DNA from 2 places in the Neisseria macacae ATCC 33926 genome. Region 1 is predicted to be linked to the other one. Evidence: predicted binding sites of a transcription regulator. Region 1 holds the regulator's gene; the other holds the start of a gene.

What was found. The regulator FNR, encoded in region 1, switches genes on or off when oxygen is low (the NO sensors DNR and NnrR bind a similar motif). The targets are predictions, from matches to a motif close to TTGATNNNNATCAA.
Region 2: the regulator FNR is predicted to act here: its motif matches at 2,729-2,742, upstream of pflB (formate C-acetyltransferase).

The regions. Positions count from the first base shown of each region.
Region 1 is NZ_CP094241.1:2,177,323-2,189,616, reverse strand. It holds gene MON40_RS10520 (DUF6630 family protein) at 1-47, shown strand, start outside; gene MON40_RS10515 (cysteine hydrolase family protein) at 647-1,300, shown strand; gene MON40_RS10510 (IS3 family transposase) at 1,650-2,546, opposite strand; gene MON40_RS10505 (helix-turn-helix domain-containing protein) at 2,450-2,800, opposite strand; gene MON40_RS10500 (L-lactate permease) at 2,894-4,486, opposite strand; gene MON40_RS10495 (MBL fold metallo-hydrolase) at 5,034-6,107, opposite strand; gene fnr (fumarate/nitrate reduction transcriptional regulator Fnr) at 6,187-6,921, opposite strand; gene hemN (oxygen-independent coproporphyrinogen III oxidase) at 7,065-8,486, shown strand; gene MON40_RS10480 (hypothetical protein) at 8,618-8,950, shown strand; gene MON40_RS10475 (DUF1289 domain-containing protein) at 9,162-9,425, shown strand; gene MON40_RS10470 (sodium-dependent transporter) at 9,493-10,830, opposite strand; gene MON40_RS10465 (calcium-binding protein) at 11,193-12,294, opposite strand, start outside.
Region 2 is NZ_CP094241.1:1,916,395-1,928,688, forward strand. It holds gene pflA (pyruvate formate lyase 1-activating protein) at 1-28, opposite strand, end outside; gene pflB (formate C-acetyltransferase) at 321-2,606, opposite strand; tRNA gene MON40_RS09195 (tRNA-Leu) at 3,001-3,090, opposite strand; tRNA gene MON40_RS09200 (tRNA-Cys) at 3,114-3,191, opposite strand; tRNA gene MON40_RS09205 (tRNA-Cys) at 3,202-3,275, opposite strand; tRNA gene MON40_RS09210 (tRNA-Gly) at 3,303-3,378, opposite strand; tRNA gene MON40_RS09215 (tRNA-Gly) at 3,401-3,476, opposite strand; tRNA gene MON40_RS09220 (tRNA-Gly) at 3,503-3,578, opposite strand; tRNA gene MON40_RS09225 (tRNA-Gly) at 3,618-3,693, opposite strand; gene pgsA (CDP-diacylglycerol--glycerol-3-phosphate 3-phosphatidyltransferase) at 3,780-4,340, opposite strand; gene MON40_RS09235 (hypothetical protein) at 4,442-4,987, opposite strand; gene MON40_RS09240 (FixH family protein) at 5,328-5,840, opposite strand; gene ccoG (cytochrome c oxidase accessory protein CcoG) at 5,901-7,412, opposite strand; gene tkt (transketolase) at 7,929-9,908, shown strand; gene MON40_RS09255 (LTA synthase family protein) at 10,308-12,294, shown strand, end outside.

The DNA.
Region 1 (12,294 bases):
TACAGGCAACGGCACGACGCTTGGATTTGGAAGTGGAGATTTGTTGATTTGTCCCGTTCGCGATGAGCGGGGGGCGATAATATAGTGGATTAACTTTAAACCAGTACGGCAAGGCGAGGCAACACCGTACTGGTTTAAAGTTAATCCACTATAAAACGCGCAACACGGGTAGAAACTGTGTTGCGCGTTTATTTGTTTGAGTCTGCGCTTGTCGGATGCGGCAAGATTTTTGTGCCGTTTATTTTTGCCGTTGGGGAGCAAAATCAGCTTGCGATAGGGATATTGCCAACAATTTTTCGTTTTCCAGGGGCAGATTTTTCTTTTAAACAACAGTTTTATTCATGGTGTCCCATATTTTGAAAATACAGGGAAATCATGGAATTAATAAAAAATTAATGAATAAAAATAATCGCTTAAAAATGATAATTGATTAGAGTGTTAACCTTAAATACAACAAAAATTATATTTACTGCGAGTATTGTTACAAATCTTAAAATATTTACTAGCTATACAACGATTATCCTGATATTATACCGTTCATCATAAATACACCGATTATCGTTAAATTAAACCATTTGTCTGATCAGTGATTGAACGGAGCAATCCTGATTCTGTTTGCAGAATTAAATATAGAGAGCCATATCTTATGACTATCGTTGCAATCGACATCCAACCGCAATTTCGCTTTACCTGTATGGCTGCTAATGCAACCCATTTTTTGTTGCGTCCGGAAAATATGGTTAATGAACTTAACCGCCAGGCAGCGTTGGCAGATAAAAGGGTTTTAATTGAGAATGTGAGCATTGATCCGGAGAGCATTTGTGCGACCGTCGTCAATCGCAACGGTGTCATGTTTGGTCGACCGTCCGGTTTTTTCAGCCAATGCGCCGGAGGTTGTCGCGGAACGCATCTGCTCCAAGGCTTGCCCTCTCCGGCAGATTACGATCATGCGCTCGAATTAAGCGGTAAACATGTTCACGGTGCTTGTTTTCATGAAGCCAATGAGGCAAACAGCACAGGTCTGTTGGAATGGCTGCACGAACAAAAAGCCGATACTGTCATTATTGGCGGATTGGCCATCGAAGAAACTGTCGCCAATACGGCCAAGCAATTGTCTTGGTACAGCGATAATCTTCATATTATTGTCAATCTCGGTGCCTGCCACGGCTATGCGCCTGAAAGCACCATCGAGACTATCTACCAAATGCGGAAAATGGGCATCACTGTTGCTTCGAATGCCGAAGCCATTCCAGAGCTGATGCGTCGTTTCTCCGGCATAAACCAGGTTAAAGTGTCGTAATCTCTTGCTATTACTCCCAGCTGCAAGAGTTTCTTAGGGTCGCCTTTTGGCGGCCCGTTTTTTATCTGCATTTTTTATAGTGGATTAACTTTAAACCAGGATGGCGTTACCTCGCCTTAGCTCAAAGAGAACGATTCTCTAAGGTGCTGAAGCACCAAGTGAATCGGTTCCGTACTATCTGTACTGTCTGCGGCTTCGTCGCCTTGTCCTGATTTAAATTTAATCCACTATAAATTTAATCCACTATATGATGGTAGGGAAGGGGGTATTGACTAACTGTTTGCTTCATAAAAAAGGTCGTCTGAACATTGAACTGGCCCCCAAATCTTGGACACTCATAAAAGCCTATTCAGGCGCTCTGTGCAAGCTGGGTTCTGTATGCGACAGGACTCAGCTTTTTCAATTTCAAACTGCAACGCTCCCGGTTGTAGTAATCCATATAGTCATCTATCTGCTTCATCAATTCATCTACCGTCAATTCACCTGCGTTATAGAAACACTCCGTCTTTAACACCGCAAAGAAGCTTTCCATCGGCGCATTGTCCCAACAGTTCGCCTTTCGCGACATGCTTTGAACCATGGAATACTCCGCAAGCAATTCCCTATACCCCGCCGTACGGTACAGCACACCTTGGTCCGAATGCAGCATCGTTCCTTTAGCAGTCAGACGGGGGGCGGCTTTTTCGAGCATTTCCTTCACCATTTCGCTGTCGGCTCTGCGGCTCATGGCGTAGGCGACGATTTCTCGGTTGAACAAGTCCAATATCGGCGAGAGGTACAGTTTGCCGTCCTTTCCTTTGAGTTCGGTCACGTCGGTCAGCCATTTTTCGTTAGGCTTTTCAGCTTTGAATAGGCGTTTGAGGAGGTGTTCCGATATTTCGCCCATGGCGGGATGGCGGTAGGCTTTTTTCGCCCGTATGAGGGCTTTCAGCCCTAGCTGCCTCATCAACCGCGCCGCTTTTTTGCGGTTCCAACCCAATGCTGCGGCAATGCGCCTTTGTCCGTAGCGTCCTTTATGCCGCCGGTAGGTTTCGACAAGGAGGGCTTTGTCGGCTGCGTCGGTGTCGGGCTGGTCTTGGTGGTGGTAGTAAAAGCTGCTTTTGGGCAGGTTTGCGATGTGCAGCAGGTATTTGAGCGGGTGTTGCGCCCTCAGTGTTTGGACGGTTTGGCTTTGTCCTTTGCGGTCTGCTTTTGGCTGAGGGCTTTTAACTCCTTTAGGTAGGCGACCTCTGCGCGCATATAGCACAGTTCTTCAATAAGCTCTGCCTGTGTTTTTTCTTGGTCGGGTTTATCTGCGATGAAGGGGTTTTTGCGGTGTTGGGGCATGGTTTTGGATTGGGGATGTTCGAGTGCGCCGATACCGCCTTCTTGATAGGCGCGTATCCATCGTCTCAGGTGGGTTCGGGAAATGCCGTAGTGGTCTGCGGTACGTTGTTGGCTGCGTATATGCAGGTAGTGGAGTACGGCTTGGTATTTGAAGTGTAATGTATATTTGCTCATAAAAAAACTGCACCTTGTGAGTTGGAGGGGATGTGTCCAACTTTTGGGGTGCAGTTCACATTTTTTCAGACGACCTTTTACGTTACAAGGTGCTTACCTTAGAGGGAAGAAAATAATTGCTATGGCGACAGCAATCACACCGTAAATCGCCATGGGGATGACGGTTTTCTTGATAATCGCACCTTCGGCGTTTTTCACGTCCAGTACGGTACATACGGCGATGATGTTGTTGATGCAGACCATGTTGCCCATTGCGCCGCCGACGGATTGCAGGGCGAGAATGAGGGTCACGGACAGGCCGGTATCAAGGGCGATTTGTTGCTGAATCGGGCCGAATGTCAGGTTGGATACGGTGTTCGAACCGGAGAAGAATGCACCGATAGCGCCAAGGTAAGGGGAGAAGTAAACCCAGTGTTCGCCTGCCATTGCGGCAAACTCTTTACCGATGATTTTCACCATGGAGTCGTCGCCGCCAACCATCATCAGTTGAACCATAATCAGCGCGCCCATCAAGGCAAGCAGCGGTTTTTTGGTTTGGTTGAACGTTGCAGCGTAGAAAGCCCATGCATCTTTGAATTTGGTTTTATAAAGCAGGATACAAATCCAAACGGTAAAGACAAACGGAATCCATGCGGGAACGTAGAGGGTTTGGTAAGACGCATTGACACCTTGTCCGAAAATATTGCCGAAGGTAATGGTCAAAGAGTCGCTGACGGTGATTTTGCTCAAATCAAACGGCAGTTGGAAGCTGAACCATTCTTCTTTGCTGGTTAGCAGGCCTTTGATGCCGAGCTGTTTGATACGGGTAACCACCAGCATACCGATCAGCATACCCAGGGGGGCAAGTGCTTTGGCGACTTGGGCGAAAGGTACTTTTTCGGCATTCGGGTCTTTCGGATGGTCTTTGCTCAAACCCCAGCCGTGGTTGGCGGCGAATACGGATACCATCAGGCCGATTGCGCCGGCAACGAGTGATGGGAATTCTTCATTGACCATCGCCAATGCAACATAAGGAATGGTACAAGAGAAAACGGCGATACCGATGAAGCCCAAGTTTTTACGGATTTCAGACCAAGGCACGATGAAGCTCAAGCCGATGACTGGGATGACGAAACCTGCGAAGAAGTGCATCACGCCGGTTTGTCTGCCGATGGCAAGGATGTTTTCGGCACTCAGGTTTAATGGTGCGAAACCGAACCAAGTCGGCGTACCCACCGCGCCGAAAGATACCGGCACCGAGTTCATGACCAGCGTAAAAATCGCCACTTTCAACGGGTTGAAACCCAGGCTCATCAGAATCGGGGCGGCAATCGCAGCAGGCGTACCGAAGCCGGATGCACCCTCAATCATAAAGGCGAACGACCAGCCGATAATCATCAGTTGCGCCACAGGATTCGGGCTGATGGTCGCCAGCCATTTGCGGATAATATCGATACAGCCGGTGGTTTCCATCATACGGTTGAACATGATCGCACCGAAAATCACGGTAATCGGCGTCAGTGTGGAAACCAGGCCGGACGCTGCGGTTGCGTTGAGCAGCATAGCGTCGTCTTTGAAATAAAACAGCTTGATGGCGTAAATCAGCGCGGCGGTAATCGGCAGCGCGATGTAGGAAGGCATACTGTTTTTCTTAACCATCAGCCAAATCAGCAGGATGATGGGAAAAATGCTGAGGAATAGTGCCATGGTGAATCCTTAAATCGGCGTTGTTTATCAATTTTTATCATGATGTCGGATGCGGGAGAGATACCGAACCTTAATCTGAGAGTAATTACCAAATAAATTGGTAATACCAATTCAAAAGAATGCCGCATACTTTACGTAATACGATGTAATCGGTCAAGTGATTTATACGCGAACCGCGCGTTGCAAAATAAGGTTTTCGGCTGAGGGGAAATTAGTTTTTTATTATCAGAATATTGCAAAACGGATAAATGGGAGAAGGGGAAGAGTGTTGGAAATGCTGCAACAGGTAAATTCAAAAAAGGTCGTCTGAAAACAGCTTCCGCTTCGTCGGTATAGTGGATTAAATTTAAATCAGGACAAGGCGACGAAGCCGCAGACAGTACAGATAGTACGGAACCGATTCACTTGGTGCTTCAGCACCTTAGAGAATCGTTCTCTTTGAGCTAAGGCGAGGCAACGCAACGCCGTACTGGTTTAAAGTTAATCCACTATATTTATGACTTGATGGAACTTGCTGTATTTGTTTTCAGACGACCCCTGGGCAGCTTTATTGTAAAGGTTCGGCAAACCAGTCTTGCGTGGCGGTATCGGCATCGAAGACTTGCCCCATTAGAGGGGTCAGCGGACTTACGCCCAAGCTGCGTGCCAGCGGGAGGCTTTGCAGCAGGGGTTCGTTCCAAGCGTGCAGTGCCATGGCGTAGGCGCCCCAGTGGATGGGCATGAAGCGTTTGGGAGCAAGCTGTGCGGCATAGCGGGCGGTTTGCTCGGGGAAGAGGTGATTGTTGGGCCAATGTTCGCTGTATTGCCCGTTTTCGATGAACGCGATATCGAACCCGTTGAATTTTTCGGCGATTTTGTCGAAATGGCTGCCTTGTGCCGAGTCGCCGTGAAAATAGAATTTTTCGCTGCCGTGTTCGATGGCAAAGCTGGACCACAGGGCTTGGTTGTGGTCGGTCAGGGTTCGGGATGAATCGTGGCGGGCAGGTAGTGCGGTGTAGCGGATGCCGTTGCGTTCGGTACTTTGCCACCAATCGAGTTCGGTAATGCGCTCTTGCGGCACGCCCCATTTTTTCAGCAGTACGCCCATGCCGAGTGAGACGATGAAATGGCTGTTGCCTTTTGAATTGAGTGCCTGCACGCTGTCTTTTTCGAGGTGGTCGTAGTGGCTGTGTGAAATCAGGATGACATCGACGGGCGGCAGTTCGTCGATTTCTGCGGGGGCAGGCTGGAAGCGTTTCATGGTGATGGGGATGGGGGAGACGGAATTGCCGAAAACGGGGTCGGTAATGATGGTTTGCCCGCCGATCCGCATCAATAGGGTAGAATGCCCGAACCAGACGAAGCGGCTTTTCCTTTCGGGTGCGGCGAGGAAGGTTTGCCAATCAGGTTTGACGGTAGGCAGAGGTTTGGGCGGGTGCGTTGCCTGCGGGTCGGTCAGGATCTTCCAAAATGCGCCGGTCAGGCCGGTCGGTTTCTGCTGAGGTTCGGGGTTGAAGAAGGTTTGCGTTTTCGGGTCGTAATGGTCGCTTGCGGGGTAAACGGGATGTTGGTCGGGATAGAGCCAGTAGGCGAGCAGGGCGCAGACAGCGGTCAAGGCAATGAGTTTTTTCTTGTGTTTCATAATTGGTTTTTATGAAGAAGGTCGTCTGAAAATTTTTCAGACGACCTTGGATTCTGTTTGAAAATAGTCTCGGTATCCATCAGATGGCGTGCGAACAGCCGGACACCATTTTTTTGAGGGCTTGCGAGTCGAGGATTTTGATGTGCTTGTGTTCGACCGAAATCAAGCCTTCGTGGTGGAACTTGGACAGCGTGCGGCTGACGGTTTCAAGTTTCAGCCCCAAATAGCTGCCGATTTCTTCGCGCGACATCCGCAGGATGAAATCGTTGGCGGCAAATCCGCGCGAGTAAAGGCGTTGGGACAGATTGAGCAAAAACGCCGCCAGACGCTCTTCGGCGCGCATATTGCCCAAAAGCAGCATCACGCCTTGGTCGCGCACGATTTCGCGGCTCATTAATCTGAAAAAATGGCTTCTCAGGCTGGGGATGTTGTGTCCCAGTTCTTCGATGTGGGTAAAGGGCAGCTCACACACTTCGCTGTCTTCCAAAGCCACCGCGTCGCAGCTGTGGACATGGGAGCAAATGCCGTCCATGCCGATGAGTTCGCCGGACATAAAAAAGCCGGTAACCTGATCGCGACCGTCCTGACTGGCAACCGTGGTTTTGAAAAAACCGGCACGGATGGCAAACAGCGACGCGAAAGGCTCACCGGTGCGGAACAGACATTCACCCTTCTTCAAGCGGCGGCTCTGTCGGATGACCGCGTCCAATTGTGCAAACTCATTGGGCAAAAGCCCGACAGGCAGGCAGAGTTCACGCAGCGAACAGGAAGAACACAGGGTTTTCATCTGATGCATAGCATTGTGTGTGGTCATAAAACACCCTTAAAATTAAGGTTTTTATCCTGTCATGATTACGTAAGTTATTGACACATATCAAGACAGGTTTATCATACTGTGGCATTCTACCAAACTATCCGAAAATTGCCTAACATCATTACTCTAATCACGCACACGCCATGAAAGTAATACCGATACAAAATAATCACAATAGAAACAATGACAAGCCTGAGTTCGATCGCGAACTCATCGCCAGCCTTCCTTCCAGCGGTCCGCGCTACACTTCCTACCCGACAGCCGACCGTTTTCATGACGGATTTCGCGAAGCCGAATATATCAATGCCTTGAATCAGCGCGGTATGGGGGCTTTGAACAAGCCCCTTTCGCTTTATATCCACATCCCCTTCTGCAACACCATCTGTTACTACTGCGGCTGCAATAAAATCATCACCAAAGACAAAAGCCGCGCCGATGCCTACATCGAATACCTTGAAAAAGAAATGGAGCTGCTCGCCCCGCATCTGGGCGGACGGCATCAGCTCGCCCAACTGCACTTCGGCGGCGGTACACCGACTTTCTTGAGCGACGACCAAATCGAACGCGTATTCCGCATGATACGCAAACATTTCCAACTTATCCCCGGCGGCGAATACTCCATCGAAATCGACCCGCGCAAAGTCAGCCGCGAAACCGTCCTCATGCTCGGCAAGCTCGGTTTCAACCGCATGAGCGTCGGCATTCAGGACTTTGATCCCAAAGTGCAGGCAGCGGTCAACCGCATCCAAAGCTACGACGAAACCAAAGAAGTCATCGATGCCGCCCGCGAAGCTGGATTTAAATCCGTCAGCGTCGATTTGATTTACGGCCTGCCGCATCAAACCGCCGAAAGCATCAAAACCACCATCGACACTGTCTTGTCGCTCGATCCCGACCGCCTTGCCCTTTATCACTACGCCCATCTGCCGCATATCTTCAAGCCGCAACGCCGCATCGATACCGAAGCCGTTCCCGGCAGCGAAGAAAAACTCGATATGCTGCAATACTGCGTTCAAACCCTGACCGAACGCGGCTACGTCTTCATCGGTATGGACCATTTCGCCAAACCCGATGACGAACTTTCCATCGCCCTCAAAGAAGGCTTCCTCCAGCGCAACTTCCAAGGCTACTCGACCTACGCGGACTGCGATTTGGTCGCCATCGGTGTATCTTCCATCGGCAAAATCGGCAGCACCTACTCCCAAAACGAACGCGACATCGACGCCTACTATGCCGCGCTTGATGCAGGACACCTGCCCATCATGCGTGGCTACCAGCTCAATCAGGACGACCTTTTGCGCCGCAATATCATCCAAGATTTGATGTGCCGCTTCGCCTTGGATTACCGAATCTACGAAAGCGTATTCGGTATTCCGTTCGACCGCTATTTCAAAGACGAACTTGCCGACTTGGAACAACTCGCCTCCCTCGGACTCGTCCGCCTGAAACCGCACGGGATGACCGTTACCCCCAAAGGCCGCTTCCTGATACGCAATATCGCCATGGTGTTCGACTACCACCTGCGCCATAGGGAAACCAAAGCCCAATATTCGCAAACGGTGTAAAGAGGAATAGCAAAGGTCGTCTGAAAATTTTCAGACGACCTTTGTTTTTATTTTCAAGACTTTCGGGTAACATCAAACCATATTTGCCGGTTTGCCGTAATTCAAAGTCAATTTGTTCCAGATACGCCCATATGATTACCGAACAGCAAAACGATATCCTCAGCATCAATCAAGTGCAGCTTCTCCTTGCTGAAAAGCGCACGGCACTTGCTGTCATGCGCACGGGTATTGCTGTTTTTGCGCTGCCGTTGTCTATTTTCAGTGCCTTGATTGCGACATCGAAATGGTACGAGGCTGTGGATGTTTGGCCTTTGCTTGTGTTGGTCAGTTTGATGAACATCAGTTTGATTTTTTTCTCGGTCTATCTGATAACCCGATCGCTCCGTAGAATGCACCAATACGACCGAATGATTGCCGATATCAAATACAACAATCAGTCTTTGCGTAAACTGCTTGAGTCATAAAATCCAGACGGTTGGGGTAGGGCATAGGTCGTCTGAAAATCAAATTGATTTGTTCTTAAAACGGGCTATAGTAAAATTCTTACGCGTTCTGTCGTTTATTGTCTTACGTCTTATATAAACCCTACGAGATGTACTTGTCGTGTTTGAACGGAAACGGACGCAGTCGGATTTTTGGTTCGCGTCGACCTCTTTTCACAAACGTTTTTAAAATATGGAACAACCTGATTTTTTCCCCATCCCCAGCCCCTGTATCGGCGTCTGTGAAGCCAATGCCAAAGGCTATTGCAAAGGCTGCCTGCGCAGCCGCGAAGAAAGGCTGTATTGGCAAAAAATGACCGATGATCAAAAGCATCAGGTCATGCGTCTTCTCAGTATGAGGAAAACCAAAATCCGCAACCGCCAGCTCGATGCCATGGCAGCGCCCGAAGTCGGTGTGGAGGCGCAGAGCGGGTTTTTGTTTGAGGATGAGGGATAAGGTAATGAGTCATAAAAAAGGACGGTTTGCATTCCGTCCTTTTTTATTTGCCAAAAATAGTGGCAAATCAAATGATTTGGAGAGAATTGATGAAGACCACGATAATGGCAATCGGAGCGATGTAGCGCAACGCGCCCAGCCACAGATATAGAAGCGTTTTCGGTACGGTACTGCCCATGCCGGCATTGGTTAAAACGGATTGCCTGTCTTGAATCCAGCCGGTAAAGATGGAGATGCTTAATGCGCATAGCGGCATAATGATGGCAGTAATAATGTAGTCCCATAAATCAAAAATAGATTTATTGAAAATAAGCACATCGCTCCATACGCCGAATGATAGGGCAGAAGGGATGCCGACAATAAAGATGGCAATGCCGATAACCCAAGTGTGCCGGCTGCGTTTGCGTTCATCTTGGCGGATGGTTGCCGCAATGACGGTTTCCAGCATGGAAAACGCTGAAGTCAGCGTGGCAAAGACAACCAACATCATGAACACGGCAAACAGATAGTTGCCGGACGGAATTTTCATGAATACGGCAGGCAAGACCACGAAAATCAAACCGGGACCTTGGCTGGGCGTGGCACCCAATGCAAATACCGCCGGAAAGATGACCAGGCCTGCCAGCAGCGATACCAGCAGGTTCATCCACATAATGATATTGCCCGAGCGGAACATATCCTGATCTTTACCCAAATACGAGGCGTAGGTGATCATTGCCGATACGCCGATACTCAACGCAAAGAAAGCCTGACCCAGCGCGGTCAGCATCGTTTCCGATTTGATTTTCGACCAATCCGGTTTCAATAAAAAACTGACGCCTTCCATCGCGCCGGGCAAGGTCAGCGAGCGGATTGCCAAAACGATAAACAAAATAAACAATGCAGGCATCAGATAGCGGTTTGCTTTTTCAATGCCGTCAGAGATTCCGCCTTTGACCACCCAAATGGTAATCAGCATGAACAGCCCCTGATAAAGAATCGAACTTGTCGGGTTGGAAATTGTTTTTTCGAATAGGGCGCCAAAATCAACGTTCGGGGCAATTTCGCCGGTGAAGCTGTGTACGACATAATTCAAAACCCAGCCGCCGACTACGCTGTAAAACGACAATAAAATGAAGCACGCCGCCACACCGATCCTGCCGACCCAAGGCCAAAGTGAACCGGGACGCAGGGTTTTGAACGAATCGATGGCGTTTTTACCGCCTGTGCGTCCGATATAAAACTCGGCAAGCTGTACCGGCAACGCCACGATAATCGTGAAGATGACAAACAGAAGGACAAAGATTGCCCCGCCGTTCGTACCGGCGGTATAAGGGAATTTCCAAATCGCGCCCAAACCGATGGCAGAGCCTGCCGCGGCAAGGACGAAACCGATTTTGGAAGACCAAGAGGATGAATGACTCATAGCGGGATATGTTGAGAAATAAAATTGGCTGAATTGTAACAAAGCGTAGTCGGGGATAATACTGGATGGCGGACGCGGTGGAAAATAACGCATGGATGGTGCGTAGAACGATAAGCTTTTGGCGTGAATTTTTTAAATGGCTATGATTTGAGAAATGATTTAAATTAAAATGTGTAAAAAAAGATATTTTGTGCCAAAAATTGAGAGGGGTCGTCTGAAAGCCGGTTCAGACGACCTCTTGTTTATACGGATAGCGTGAACATTTCAGCCTGACTTCGGCATACAGTTACATCAGCCTGATATCCTGCGGGGGTGTGGAATTCAGGATCAAACCACACGCCTCCTAAATTTCCATCAGGCCGCTATAAAATTGTCGGTTGCGTTACGGCATCGTAGTGCTGCACGTTTGCCGTATCGGAACTGTAACTAAAGCTGCCGACTCCGCTGTTGACCGTTTCAAACCCGCCGGTTTGACCGCTTGCCGACAGTTTGTCCAGCAGGGTTTCTACGGTAAATGTCCCTTCGTCAAATCGGAATTCTCCGACAGCAGCGGTGTTGCTGCCTTTGAGATATTGGTTGTCGATGGTGATTTTGCCGCCTGAGTTGGCAATGGTGATTTTCCAATCGATTGAACCGTTTGCGTCGGTGCTTGCATGGATATGCAAATCCTTGACGGCGATGCCTTGTCCGAATTGGAGGGCGTTGTTGCCGTGATTGTCGGAAATGGTGTCGTGTCCCTCTCCGAAGCAGAAGACATAGGTATCATTCCCTGCGCCGCCATACAGGATATCGTCGTTTAAACCGCCAAACAGTAAGTCGTCGCCTGAGCCGCCATACAGCACGTCTTTGCCCGACTCGCCATAAAAGACATCGTTGTTTTCGCCGCCGAACAACGTATCATTGCCCGCCCCACCATTGAGATGGTCGTCTCCACCGTTGCCGAAAATCACATCGTTTCCCGAATCTCCATTGACGGTATCTCTGCCGTCGCCGCCTCTGACGATATCGTCGCCATCGCCGCCACTGATGAAGTTGGTTCCACCGCTGACGAATACGGTATCGTTGCCGCCACCGGCATAAATGTTGTCGTCGCCGCTTTTGCCGTCAATATGGTCTATGCCGTCTGTGCCTTTGATGCTGTCGCTGCCTGCCGTGCCTGTAATATAGGTAACGCTGACGGATTTGAAGCCGGTGGTTTCGTTGGCGTAATAATAATTTTGATCGGGAATATTGCTGAGTTCCTGACGGGTAATGGAGGTAACTTTTTCCGGATGATCAACGGCGGACGGGGCAGAAACCGCCGCATTTCCGATGATGTTGTTGCCGGATAGGGCGATGCCTTTGCCGTTTGAAATCGGCAATGTTTTAGTGATGGCTGTGTCGGACAGGTTGTCGGCGATGATGTTGTTTTCGACTTTGACGTTTTTGATTGCGCCATGCTCTTCTTCAAAGTCGATAGAGCCT
Region 2 (12,294 bases), 260 kb from region 1:
CGGGGTTGATGGCGATGGATGTCTGCATGGTGTCTGATGTACCGGATATTGGGGTCGTCTGAAAACTTGTTTTTGTGTTGCAGAGGGTTCTTCTTATTGGATTAATATGCGGGCATTGCGTTCCCTGTTGTGAGAAGTTTATGGGCTGTTTTTAAATAGGTAAATGGGTTTTAATGATAACTCTATTGTACCGCCTTCGGTCGTCTTGATTTAAAGTTAATCCACTGGATTTTGATATTATCAAACCATTGCTTCAGGCAAAATCAAGCCGGGTTCCGGATAATCCGTCCCCCGGCTTGGTTTACTGTAAACCCTTTGCTTTACATGGTTTGTGTAAAGGTACGGGTAATCACGTCAAGCTGCTGTTCTCGGGTCAGCGAGTTGAAGCGTACGGCGTAACCGGACACGCGGATGGTCAGTTGCGGATATTTGTCCGGATTGTTCATCGCGTCTTCCAGCGTTTCGCGGGTCAATACGTTGACGTTCAGGTGTTGACCGCCTTCCACTTCTCCTTCTTCGTGGTGGAAGTAACCATCCATCAGGCCTGCGAGGTTGCGTTCGCGGGAATTTTCGTCTTTACCTAATGCACCCGGCACGATGGAGAAGGTGTAGGAAATACCGTCTTTGGCAAATTCAAACGGCAGTTTGGCTACGGAGGTCAGCGAAGCGACGGCGCCGTTGACATCGCGGCCGTGCATCGGGTTGGCGCCCGGACCGAACGGTGCGCCTGCGCGGCGGCCGTCAGGCGTGTTGCCGGTTTTTTTGCCGTACACGACGTTGGAGGTAATGGTCAGCACGGACTGGGTCGGCGTCGCGTTGCGGTAAGTTTTGTGGGTCGCCACTTTTTTCATAAAGCGTTCCACCAAGTCGCAGGCAATATCATCCACGCGGTCGTCGTTGTTACCGAACTGCGGGTATTCGCCTTCGATTTCAAAGTCAACGGCAATACCGTTTTCGTCGCGAATCGGTTTGACTTTGGCGTATTTGATGGCGGACAGCGAGTCGGCGGCCACAGACAAACCGGCGATACCGCAGGCCATAGTGCGTTTCACGTCGCGGTCGTGCAGCGCCATCAACGCGGCTTCGTAGCTGTATTTGTCGTGCATGTAATGAATGATGTTCAGCGCGGTAACGTATTGGGTTGCCAACCAATCCATGAATTTGTCCATGCGCGCAAAGACAGTGTCGTAGTCCAAGACTTCGTCCATAATCGGTTCGGTTTTCGGACCAACTTGGTCTTTGGATTTTTCGTCCACGCCGCCGTTGATTGCGTACAGCAGGGTTTTCGCCAAGTTGGCGCGTGCGCCGAAGAACTGCATTTGTTTGCCGACCACCATCGGGCTGACGCAGCAGGCAATGGCGTAGTCGTCGCTGTTGAAGTCCGGACGCATCAAATCGTCGTTTTCGTATTGGATGGACGAGGTGTCGATGGACACTTTGGCACAAAACTCTTTAAAGCCTTGCGGCAGTTGTTCGGACCACAACACAGTGATGTTCGGTTCGGGAGACGGACCCATGTTGTACAGGGTGTGCAGCACGCGGAAGTTGGTACGGGTTACCAGCGTGCGTCCATCCAAACCCATACCGCCGATGGATTCGGTTGCCCAAATCGGGTCGCCGGAGAAGAGTTGGTCGTATTCGGGCGTACGCAGGAAACGAACCATACGCAGTTTCATCACCAAATGGTCGATAAATTCTTGCGCTTGGGTTTCGGTAATTACGCCGTTTTTCAGGTCGCGCTCGATGTAGATGTCCAAGAATGAAGACACGCGACCGAACGACATGGCGGCGCCGTTTTGCGATTTAACGGCGGCAAGGTAGCCGAAGTAAGTCCATTGGATGGCTTCTTGTGCATTTTTCGCAGGGCCGGAAATGTCGTAGCCGTAAGAGGCTGCCATTTCTTTCATTTGACCCAAGGCTTTGTATTGTTCGTTGATTTCTTCGCGGCGGCGGATAACTTCTTCCAAATCCACGCCGTTTTCCAAATCGGCTTGCAGCGAGTTGAACTGGTTGAGTTTGTCTTTCATCAAGAAGTCGATACCGTACAATGCCACGCGGCGGTAGTCGCCGATGATGCGACCACGACCGTAAGCGTCCGGCAAGCCGGTAATCACGCCTGATTTACGGCAACGGCGGATGTCGGGCGTATAAACGTCAAACACACCTTGGTTGTGGGTTTTACGGTATTTGGTGAAGATTTCGCTAACTTCGGGGTTCAACTCGACGTTGTACACTTTGCACGCGTCTTGTACCATTTTCAAACCGCCGAACGGCATGATCGAGCGTTTCAGAGGCTCATCTGTTTGCAGGCCGACGATGGTTTCCAAATCTTTATTGATATAACCCGGCGCATGGCTGGTAATGCCGGACACGACTTGCGCGTCAATTTTGTAGGGTTCGTGCGTGCGGTTTTCGACTTTGATGCCTTCCATCACGTCCGCCCACAATTTGGTCGTAGCCTCGGTCGCAGGTGCGAGGAAAGACGCATCGCCTTCATAAGGCGTGTAGTTTTTCTGAATAAAATCGCGCACGTCGACATTGGTTTCCCAATTACCGCCGACAAAACCTTCCCAAGCGGCAGGGCGTTGCTGTACATCGGTTGACATATCAAGCTCCTAATTTGTCAGATAGAATTTATAGGTAGAAGAAATTTACCTTTGCAGAATAGCACTTTAGCTCTATGAAGTGTAACGATTGGCGGAGATGTGAACGTTTACCCGATATTTTTTTGACTTACATCAATGAGAACAGTTATTACTTAAAACTACATTTTATTTTTCAAGCCTTTAGCGTGTAAACAAGTGTAGAATATAAAATTAAGCCCTGAAAACTTGTCCGGTTTTCAGGGCTTTTCCTTAGGTATTTGATTTCATGCAATTACATTGTGTAAAGGTCACAAGTTGGACACAAATTGGACACAAAGCAAAAAGACAGCCTGAATTATAAGCTGTCTTTTGGTAATTTAGAGTCTTAGATTATTCAATAAATTCATAGATTTATTGGTGCCCGGAGCCGGAATCGAACCGGCACGGCCGGTTTAGGGCCGACGGATTTTAAGTCCGTTGTGTCTACCTATTTCACCACCCGGGCGCAGACTGTTTTATATTGAAATTTGGAGGCGGGGGCGCGGATTTGAACCGGCCTATATAAGGGTTGCACCCCTTATAGCATAAACACTCTGCCACCCCGCCATGAAATGAGTGGAGGCGAGAGTCGGAATCGAACCGGCGTCCACGGATTTGCAATCCGCTGCATTACCACTTTGCTATCTCGCCAAACAAACTACCAGGTAGTGTTCAAACTGGAGCGGGAAACGAGTCTCGAACTCGCGACCTCAACCTTGGCAAGGTTGCGCTCTACCAACTGAGCTATTCCCGCATATCCAAATGTGCCTGAACGATGGAGCGGGAAACGAGTCTCGAACTCGCGACCTCAACCTTGGCAAGGTTGCGCTCTACCAACTGAGCTATTCCCGCATGGGGCACATCTGAAAATTAAACTGTGGAGCGGGAAACGAGTCTCGAACTCGCGACCTCAACCTTGGCAAGGTTGCGCTCTACCAACTGAGCTATTCCCGCATCGGAGAAACTTTATAGCAACTTAAGACAGGATTCGTTTGGAGCGGGAAACGAGTCTCGAACTCGCGACCTCAACCTTGGCAAGGTTGCGCTCTACCAACTGAGCTATTCCCGCCGAATGTCTGTTTCTTGCTGCTGTTTCTGAAGAAGACGCAATTATTATGGATTTAAAACTTGTCGTCAAGGGGTTTGTTTTATTTTTTATTTGATTTCCTGCCACGCCATTTTCAGATAATAGAACATTGACCAGAGGGTTAATACAGATGCGATAAACATCAATATGTTACCTGTCAGGTAAAAAATATTGTCAAATCGATTGGAGGCTAAGAGCAATAAAAATATGGCAACCATTTGCGCGGCGGTTTTAAATTTGCCGATCGTGGCAACGGCAACGCTGCTGCGCCTGCCCATTTGCGCCATCCATTCCCTCAAGGCGGAAATGGTAATTTCCCTGCCGATGATGATGATGGCGAAGATAACATAAGTACGGCCAAGGCTGACCAGCAGCAATAATGCGGTCGCTACCATCAATTTATCCGCAACAGGATCGAGGAAGGCGCCGAAATCGGAGGTTTGTTTCCAAAGCCTTGCTAAAAATCCGTCAAACCAATCGGTTACGGCTGCGAGTGCGAAAATGATAGCGGCAGTCCAATTGACGGTTTCCGGTGCAATCCACCCTTTTGGCAGGAAAAACAGCAAAGTAAAGACCGGAATCAGCAAAACGCGCATCCAAGTCAGAAAAATCGGTATGTTCCAAGGCATGATTTACCTTTGATGTGGTTATGATAGTTAATTTGCCTATTATAACGGACTTGTCTGTCTGAAAGCATATGTTTTCACCATCTTTCAGACAGCAAAAGCCTTCAAGTCCGTTTGTTTTTTCGATAAAACCTGCATTGAGGCAGCCATTCTTTTTGGCACGGGTCGTCGATAAACGACTTTAAAATCTTTTGAAAGGTTTGATTTTGGGCGTTGTATATGTTGCCTTTTAGATAACACGACGCGTAATAATGCGCCAATAAATCCGCCTGCTGCTCCATATTCAGCATACCGAAATGATAAATATCAGACAGATTGGGATAGAGATAGGCACGGCGGCGGCGGTAGCCTCCGCTGACGAACAAAAACAATCCGCCCAACCAGGTTTTAAATCCTTGCTGGTACTGCCAAACATGGGTCAATTCATGAATCATCCATATTTGATGGGACTCGGAAGCGAGGGCAAAGTCGTCAGGACAGTTATTGCGCGGGAAATAGATGTTCCCGTTGGGCGAAACGGCAACCTGCATGGTCGGCAGGCAAGGAATGCCTTGATAGATTTTGACGCGGGCGTAATCAATGCTGTCGGCAAAAATCAGCTTTGCCATTTTGATTTCGTTGTCCGTCAGCCTGCGCCAGCGTTTGCTCATACCTTGTCCTTGTTACTTTCATGACGACCGGGGTCGTCTGAAAACGGTTATCCTGCCTTAGCAGTCATTCAGCTACGTTTACAACCGATACTGCCCTACCCGCTTTATAGTGGATTAAATTTAAATCAGGACAAGGCGACGAAGCCGCAGACAGTACAGATAGTACGGAACCGATTCACTTGGTGCTTCAGCACCTTAGAGAATCGTTCTCTTTGAGCTAAGGCGAGGCAACGCCGTACTGGTTTAAAGTTAATCCACTATATTTGCACCAACATCATCACAAACCTTACAACATGAAGGTCGTCTGAAATTTTTCAGACGACCTTTTGAGCCTGTCAAACTATTGTCCTGAATCTTTCGGCTTCTGATTGGCGTTCTCAAACAACTTGTTCATAGGGGTCAGATTGATTGCATTGCCTTGACTGACTATCCATTTATCCTCCACCCGCCAAACACCCGAGGTATCTTCCACGCGCAGATACCAGTGGTTGGTCGGCGGCAGGGGTTTGAAAGTCGCTTCATACTCCATACGACCGTTTTGGATTTCCGCACTGACGGGGTGCAATTTGACGGTTTGGTCTTCCGATTTTTTAGTCGGGTGCATCAAAAGGAGATTCAAAGGCTGCTTGGGATCGAATTCCCCACTGACAAACACTTTGGCCGCATCCTTATCCGGACTGATCAGCACTTGCACCTGCATATGCCGCTTCACTGCCTCTTCATCGCGGTGAAGCTGGATGTCGATGTGTTTGCCGTCTTTGTAATAGTCGTCCGTTACCAAATCGGTTGCATGTTCTTTGGCGACGAAGAACATGGCGACACTGGCAATCACGACGAAAATAGGACCCGCCATCAACACCCACGGCCAAATGTGTTTGTACCAAGGTTTGACTTGTTTTTGCTCGGACACGTTTTATTCTCCGATAAAGGTTGCTTCTTCTTCCAAGATAGTAGGTTTGCCATCTGCTTTGCCGGTTTCGCGATAAGTGAAGGTAAACTCAATCGGATGGCTGCCCTTGTCGGCGTATTCGGGAATGGTGGAAACTTGGACAGGGATGGTCAACGTTTGGCGCGGTGCGATTTTCACGCCGCCTTCCGGCAATCCGGTCAGGGCAATTTCTTCAAAGCCTTTGACTGCCGCAGTCATCACTTGTTCGTTTTCACTATTGTTGATAATGCGCAGGTTGTATGCGTTTTCCAGCCAACCTTTGCTGTTTTCGCGCACCATCACGCCGCGGTCTTTCAAAATATCGACTTCGACCATTTTGCGGGTGGAAAGTCCGACCAAGAAAGCAATAATAACCACCAGCAAAACAGCGCCGTATCCCGCCACACGCGGACGTTTCAAGCGTTTTTTGATGTCGCTTTCAGGATATTCGTGTTCCAACGCGCCTTCGGTCGTATAGCGTATCAAACCGCGCGGATAACCCATTTTATCCATGATTTCGTCGCAGGCATCAATACACGCCGCACAGCCGATACATTGATACTGCAAACCGTCGCGGATATCGATACCGACGGGACAGACCTGTACGCACATGGTGCAGTTGATGCAGTCGCCCAATCCGCTGTCTTCTTTGTTGGCGGTTTTCTTGCGCGCGCCGCGCGGTTCGCCGCGTTCGGTATCGTAAGAAATAATCAGCGTGTCTTTGTCGAACATCGCGCTTTGGAAGCGTGCATACGGACACATATGCAGGCACACTTTCTCACGCATAACGTGGGCAAAGAAGAAGGTCATGAAGCCGTAAAACGCTGCGGCAAACATTGCGCCGCCGCCTGCCACTCCGGCAAACAAGTCGGGAACGAACTGGCGGATCGGGACAAACCAGCCCGCAAAGGTAATGCCTGTCCACGCGCAGACAAGGAAAATCAGCAGGGCTTTAGTTGCTTTGATGCGGATTTTAGTAAAATTCCACGGCGATTTTTCCAGCTTCAGGCGTTTGTTGCGGTCGCCTTCGACCAAGTTGTCGATCCAAAGCATGATTTCGGTGTAAACCGTCTGCGGGCAGGAATAGCCGCACCACAAGCGTCCGGCAATCGTCGTCCACCAAAACAGCCCGAAGGCGCAAATCATCAGCAGCAGGGCAAGGTAAATCAAGTCGCCCATACCCAACGACAGCCCGAAAATGAAGAAATGCCGGTCCGGAATATTGAAGAGTACCGCCTGACGGTCGCTCCAGTTGAACCACGGAATCACATAAAACACAAACTGCGTCGCCAATACGGCGGCTATACGCAATTTGGCGAACCGCCCTTCCGCTTTTTTCGGATGGATGCGTTCGCCTTCGGGATGGATTTGGATGACGCTGGATTTGGGTTTTGAGGGTTTGGGCGGAGCGGTTTTTGCCGGTTTCTCGGACTGCTCTTTCGAGGCAGCGTTTTTTTCTTCTGACACAGCGTTTTCGGCTTGGTTTTCTGTTGACATTTTTCAGTGTTCCTTCGTGTGTTTGCGCGCAGGTCTTTTATTCTGATTACTGGTTTGATTGGTTTTTCAGACGACCTTTTATATGCGTCGGAATCATATCATTTGAACTTGACCAAAGCAAAAAGCCCTACTTGGCTTTTATATGCCACCCGTTTTGATTTTTCCGTTGCCCAAGTCTGAAATCAGCGATATTCAAGCAGTTGCATATAACCGATGATGCTATGTTTATAGCGAATCGCTATATCTCTGATAAAAATTTATAAACTACTGTTTCAAAACGGAATAACAGTTAATCTCATCTGCTTTGCCTGTTTCAGACGACCCCTTATGCGGACAATTTTTAAAACAGGACAATGCGAAACCGATGCCGTACCGGTTTGAAGTTGTCCTTCTGATAGACGGAAAGGTCGTCTGAAAGCCGCCCATATCCTTGAAAGCCTGCCCGAATCGGGCGATAATCAACGGGATTTTCTTTACCGTTACCGTTTCAAACCAATACAGCAAGGAAGGTACAAAATGTCTCAACTGGCAAACGCAATCCGTTTCCTCTCGGCCGATGCCGTTCAAAAAGCAAATTCCGGCCACCCCGGCGCGCCCATGGGTATGGCGGAAATGGCGGAAGTATTGTGGACGAAATTCCTGCGCCACAACCCCGCCAACCCCAAATTCTACAACCGCGACCGCTTCATCCTCTCCAACGGCCACGCGTCCATGCTGTTGTACAGCCTGTTGCACCTGACCGGCTACAACCTGAGCATTGAAGACCTGAAAAACTTCCGCCAATTGCACAGCAAAACCCCCGGCCACCCCGAATACGGCTACACCGATGGCGTGGAAACCACGACCGGTCCGTTGGGACAAGGCATTGCCAACGCGGTGGGTATGGCATTGGCGGAAAAAATCCTTGCCGCCGAATTTAATAAAGACGGTTTGAACATCGTCGATCATTACACCTATGTCTTCATGGGCGACGGCTGCATGATGGAAGGCGTATCGCACGAAGCCTGTTCGCTTGCCGGCACCTTGGGCTTGGGCAAACTGATTGTTTTGTATGATGACAACAATATTTCCATCGACGGCAAAGTGGACGGCTGGTTTACCGAAAACATCCCGCAACGCTTTGAAAGCTACGGCTGGCATGTCGTTCCCAACGTAAACGGCCACGACACCGCCGCCATTCAAGCCGCCATCGAAGCCGCCCGCGCTGAAACCGGCAAACCGTCCCTCATCTGCTGCAAAACCTTAATCGGCAAAGGCAGCGCCAACAAAGAAGGCAGCCACAAAACCCACGGCGCACCTTTGGGCGCGGACGAAATCGAAGCCACGCGCAAACATTTGGGCTGGACTTACCCCGCCTTTGAAATTCCGCAAGAAATCTACAACGCATGGAGCGCGAAAGAACAAGGCGCAAAACTGGAAGCGGAATGGAACGGGCTGTTCGCGCAATACCAAGCCAAATATCCCGCCGAAGCCGCAGAATTCGTGCGCCGCATGGATAAAAAACTGCCGGAAAACTTCGATGCCTATATTCAGACGGCCTTGAAAGAAGTGTGTGCCAAAGCCGAAACCATCGCCACCCGCAAAGCCAGCCAAAACAGCATCGAAATCCTCGCTAAAGAGCTGCCTGAACTGGTGGGCGGTTCTGCCGACCTGACCCCGTCCAACCTGACCGACTGGTCGGGCAGCGTCTCCGTTACCCGCGACAAAGGCGGCAACTACATCCACTACGGCGTGCGCGAGTTCGGCATGGGTGCCATCATGAACGGCCTTGCCCTGCATGGCGGCGTGAAACCCTTCGGCGCGACTTTCCTGATGTTCAGCGAATACGAACGCAACGCCCTGCGCATGGCGGCGCTGATGAAAATCAACCCCGTCTTCGTCTTCACCCACGATTCCATCGGCCTCGGCGAAGACGGCCCGACCCACCAACCCATCGAGCAAACCGCCACCCTGCGCCTGATTCCGAACATGGACGTATGGCGTCCGTGCGACACCGCCGAATCGCTGGTGGCATGGGCGGAAGCGGTAAAAGCCGAAGACCATCCGTCCTGCCTGATTTTCAGCCGTCAAAACCTGAAATTCCAAGCGCGCAACGAACAACAACTGAACGACATCAAACGCGGCGGCTACGTCATCAGCGAAGCCCAAGGCAATGCCCAAGCCGTCATCATAGCCACCGGTTCCGAAGTCGAACTGGCTTTAGAAGCGCAAAAAGCCCTCGCCGCGCAAAACATCGCCGTGCGCGTCGTTTCCATGCCGTCCACCAACGTGTTCGACCGCCAAGACGCCGCCTATAAAGCCGCCGTCCTGCCCGAAGGCCTGTCGCGCATCGCCGTAGAAGCCGGACACGCCGACGGCTGGTACAAATATGTCGGACTGAACGGCGCAGTCGTCGGCATCAACCGCTTCGGCGAATCTGCCCCTGCCGAACTGCTGTTCAAAGAATTCGGCTTTACCGTGGAAAATGTGGTGGATACTGTGAAATCAGTGCTGTAAACGGCAGCCATCGCATCAAAGGTCGTCTGAAAGCGGAAGATGAAGGTTTTCAGACGACCTTTTTCCTTTATAGTGGATTAACTTTAAACCAGGACGGCGTTACCTCGCCTTGCCGTACTATCCGTACTGTCTGCGGCTTCGTCGCCTTGTCCTGATTTAAATTTAATCCACTATAAAACCGCCCAAACCGGTTTAACAAAAATCCAAATACCTATACAGTGGCGCGACCCTTCCTACGCCAACGAAGTTGCATAGAAACGCCTAATAAAGCAGCGTCTGAAGCCCCTCCTATTCCCGATAATCCTTTGCCATATCTTGAAAGCCATACCGCTAAACCGTAAAATCACACCTTACCCAATTTGATATAAATTTACATCCAACCCATCTTACCCGCCAATTATGATGACCCGCCTTACCGCCTATCGGAAAACCCTCCTCATCTGCCTGATTTTATGGGCATCCATCATCGCCGTTTTCTCCGCCGAACGTTTCTTCATGCTGCACCATTTCGTTTCAGACGACATCCGCAGCCGTTATTCGGGCGACTTGGCGGCTTTGTTTGTCAAAGGGCTGCTGTTCGACATCAAAATCGCCTCCGTTGCCGCCGCCTTCCCCTTCCTGATCGGGCTGTTCGGACTGGCTACGCAGAAAACCGCCGCCTTTACCCTACGCCTCCTGCCTACCGTCGCAACCGTCCTTTTCCTGACCGCCTTCGCCGCCGCGCTGGGCAACTGGTTCTATTACAGCGTTTACGACCGTCAATTTGACGTCTTCGTCTTCGGGCTGGCGGACGAAGATACCCGCGCTGTCCTGAAAACCGTCTGGTCGGACTATCCCGTCATCCCCTGTCTTGTCGCCTTGATTGCCGCAGCTTTCGTTTTCGGCAAAATCTTCAGCCTCATCCGCCGCCGTACCCGCTTTCAGACGACCTCATGGGGGAAAACCGCTTGGATTGCCGCCATCCTCTTACCCGTCCTCGCGCTTGCCGCAGGCATACGCGGTTCGTTCGGCAAATTCCCCCTGCGTCAGACCGCCATGCAGATTTCCGCCGCACCGCAAATCAACAAACTCGTTCCCAACGCCCTGACCTCCCTAAGCTGGGCAATCAACGAATACCGCAACAGCAACGACTTCCACCCCGTCTCCGATGAAGACGGCAGCCGGCTCATCAGCACCCTGCTCGATAAAAAAACTGACGCCGACTTGACGCAGCTCTTTGCCCAAACCGCCGCAAACGCCGCCGTCGAAAAACACCGTCCCAACGTCGTTCTCACCGTCATGGAAAGCATGAGTGCGCATCTCTTGAACATGGACAATCCCGAACGGGACCTCTTGGGCGAACTGGTCAAACACTGGCAGCAAGACTGGGTGTACCGCAAATTCGTTTCCGAGGGAGACGGCACCAGCGACACCCTGCACCGCTTCTTCGTCCGCAGCCCGCGCCTCAACCTCAGCCAATCCCTTGCCAAAAACAAAACCTTCCCCGGCAATATGTTCAAACCCTATCTCGATGCCGGCTACCGCGTCGTCTATATTACGGCGGGCAACGGCGGCTGGCGCGATTTCGACACCTTCCTGCGGCACTTGGGCGTCAACGAAATCATCGATGAAAACACCCTCAAAACCCACTATCCCGAAGCAAAATCCGACACATGGGGTGTACCCGACGAATTCATGTTCCGTTATGCCGAAGAAGAACTCGCGCGCGCCGAAAAAAACGGCACGCCCGTATTCATCATGATGATGTCCGTGACAAACCATCCGCCCTACCGCCTGCCCGCGCCGCATCAGGCGAAAAACTTCCGTTTGGACGAACAAGAGCAAAAACGCCTTGCCAACCTCGCCTCAGGCAAAGAGCTGAATGAAATTTTCAACACCTTCCGATACAGCAACGACCAACTCGGCCGCTTTATCGGCAAAGTGAAAACCATCGCGCCCGACACCATTATCGCCGCCACCGGCGACCACAATATGCGCGCCATCGGCTATCCCGAATCCGCCGATGCCGCACTCGGCCACAGCGTCCCCTTCTACCTTTACGTCCCGCAAGCCTACCGCGGCAGCGCCGAATACCATCCCGAACGCGCAGGTTCGCACAAAGACATCCTGCCGACCCTCTACAACTTAAGCCTGTCCAAATCGCGCTACTACCAAACCGGCTGCAACCTCACCGCCCCGCAACCCGATTCCGCATGGTGCGGCTACGGCTACAACCCCGAAGTCATCATTACCGAACGCGGTTTCTATCATCAACACAGCAAAGCATTCCACAAATGGGACAACAAAAACATCCAAACCGCCGAAAGCCGCCCAAGCACGCCGGATAACGAAGACCAAGCCATTATCCGCCGCGCCTCGGCATATACGCCGTTTCTTGAATGGCAGA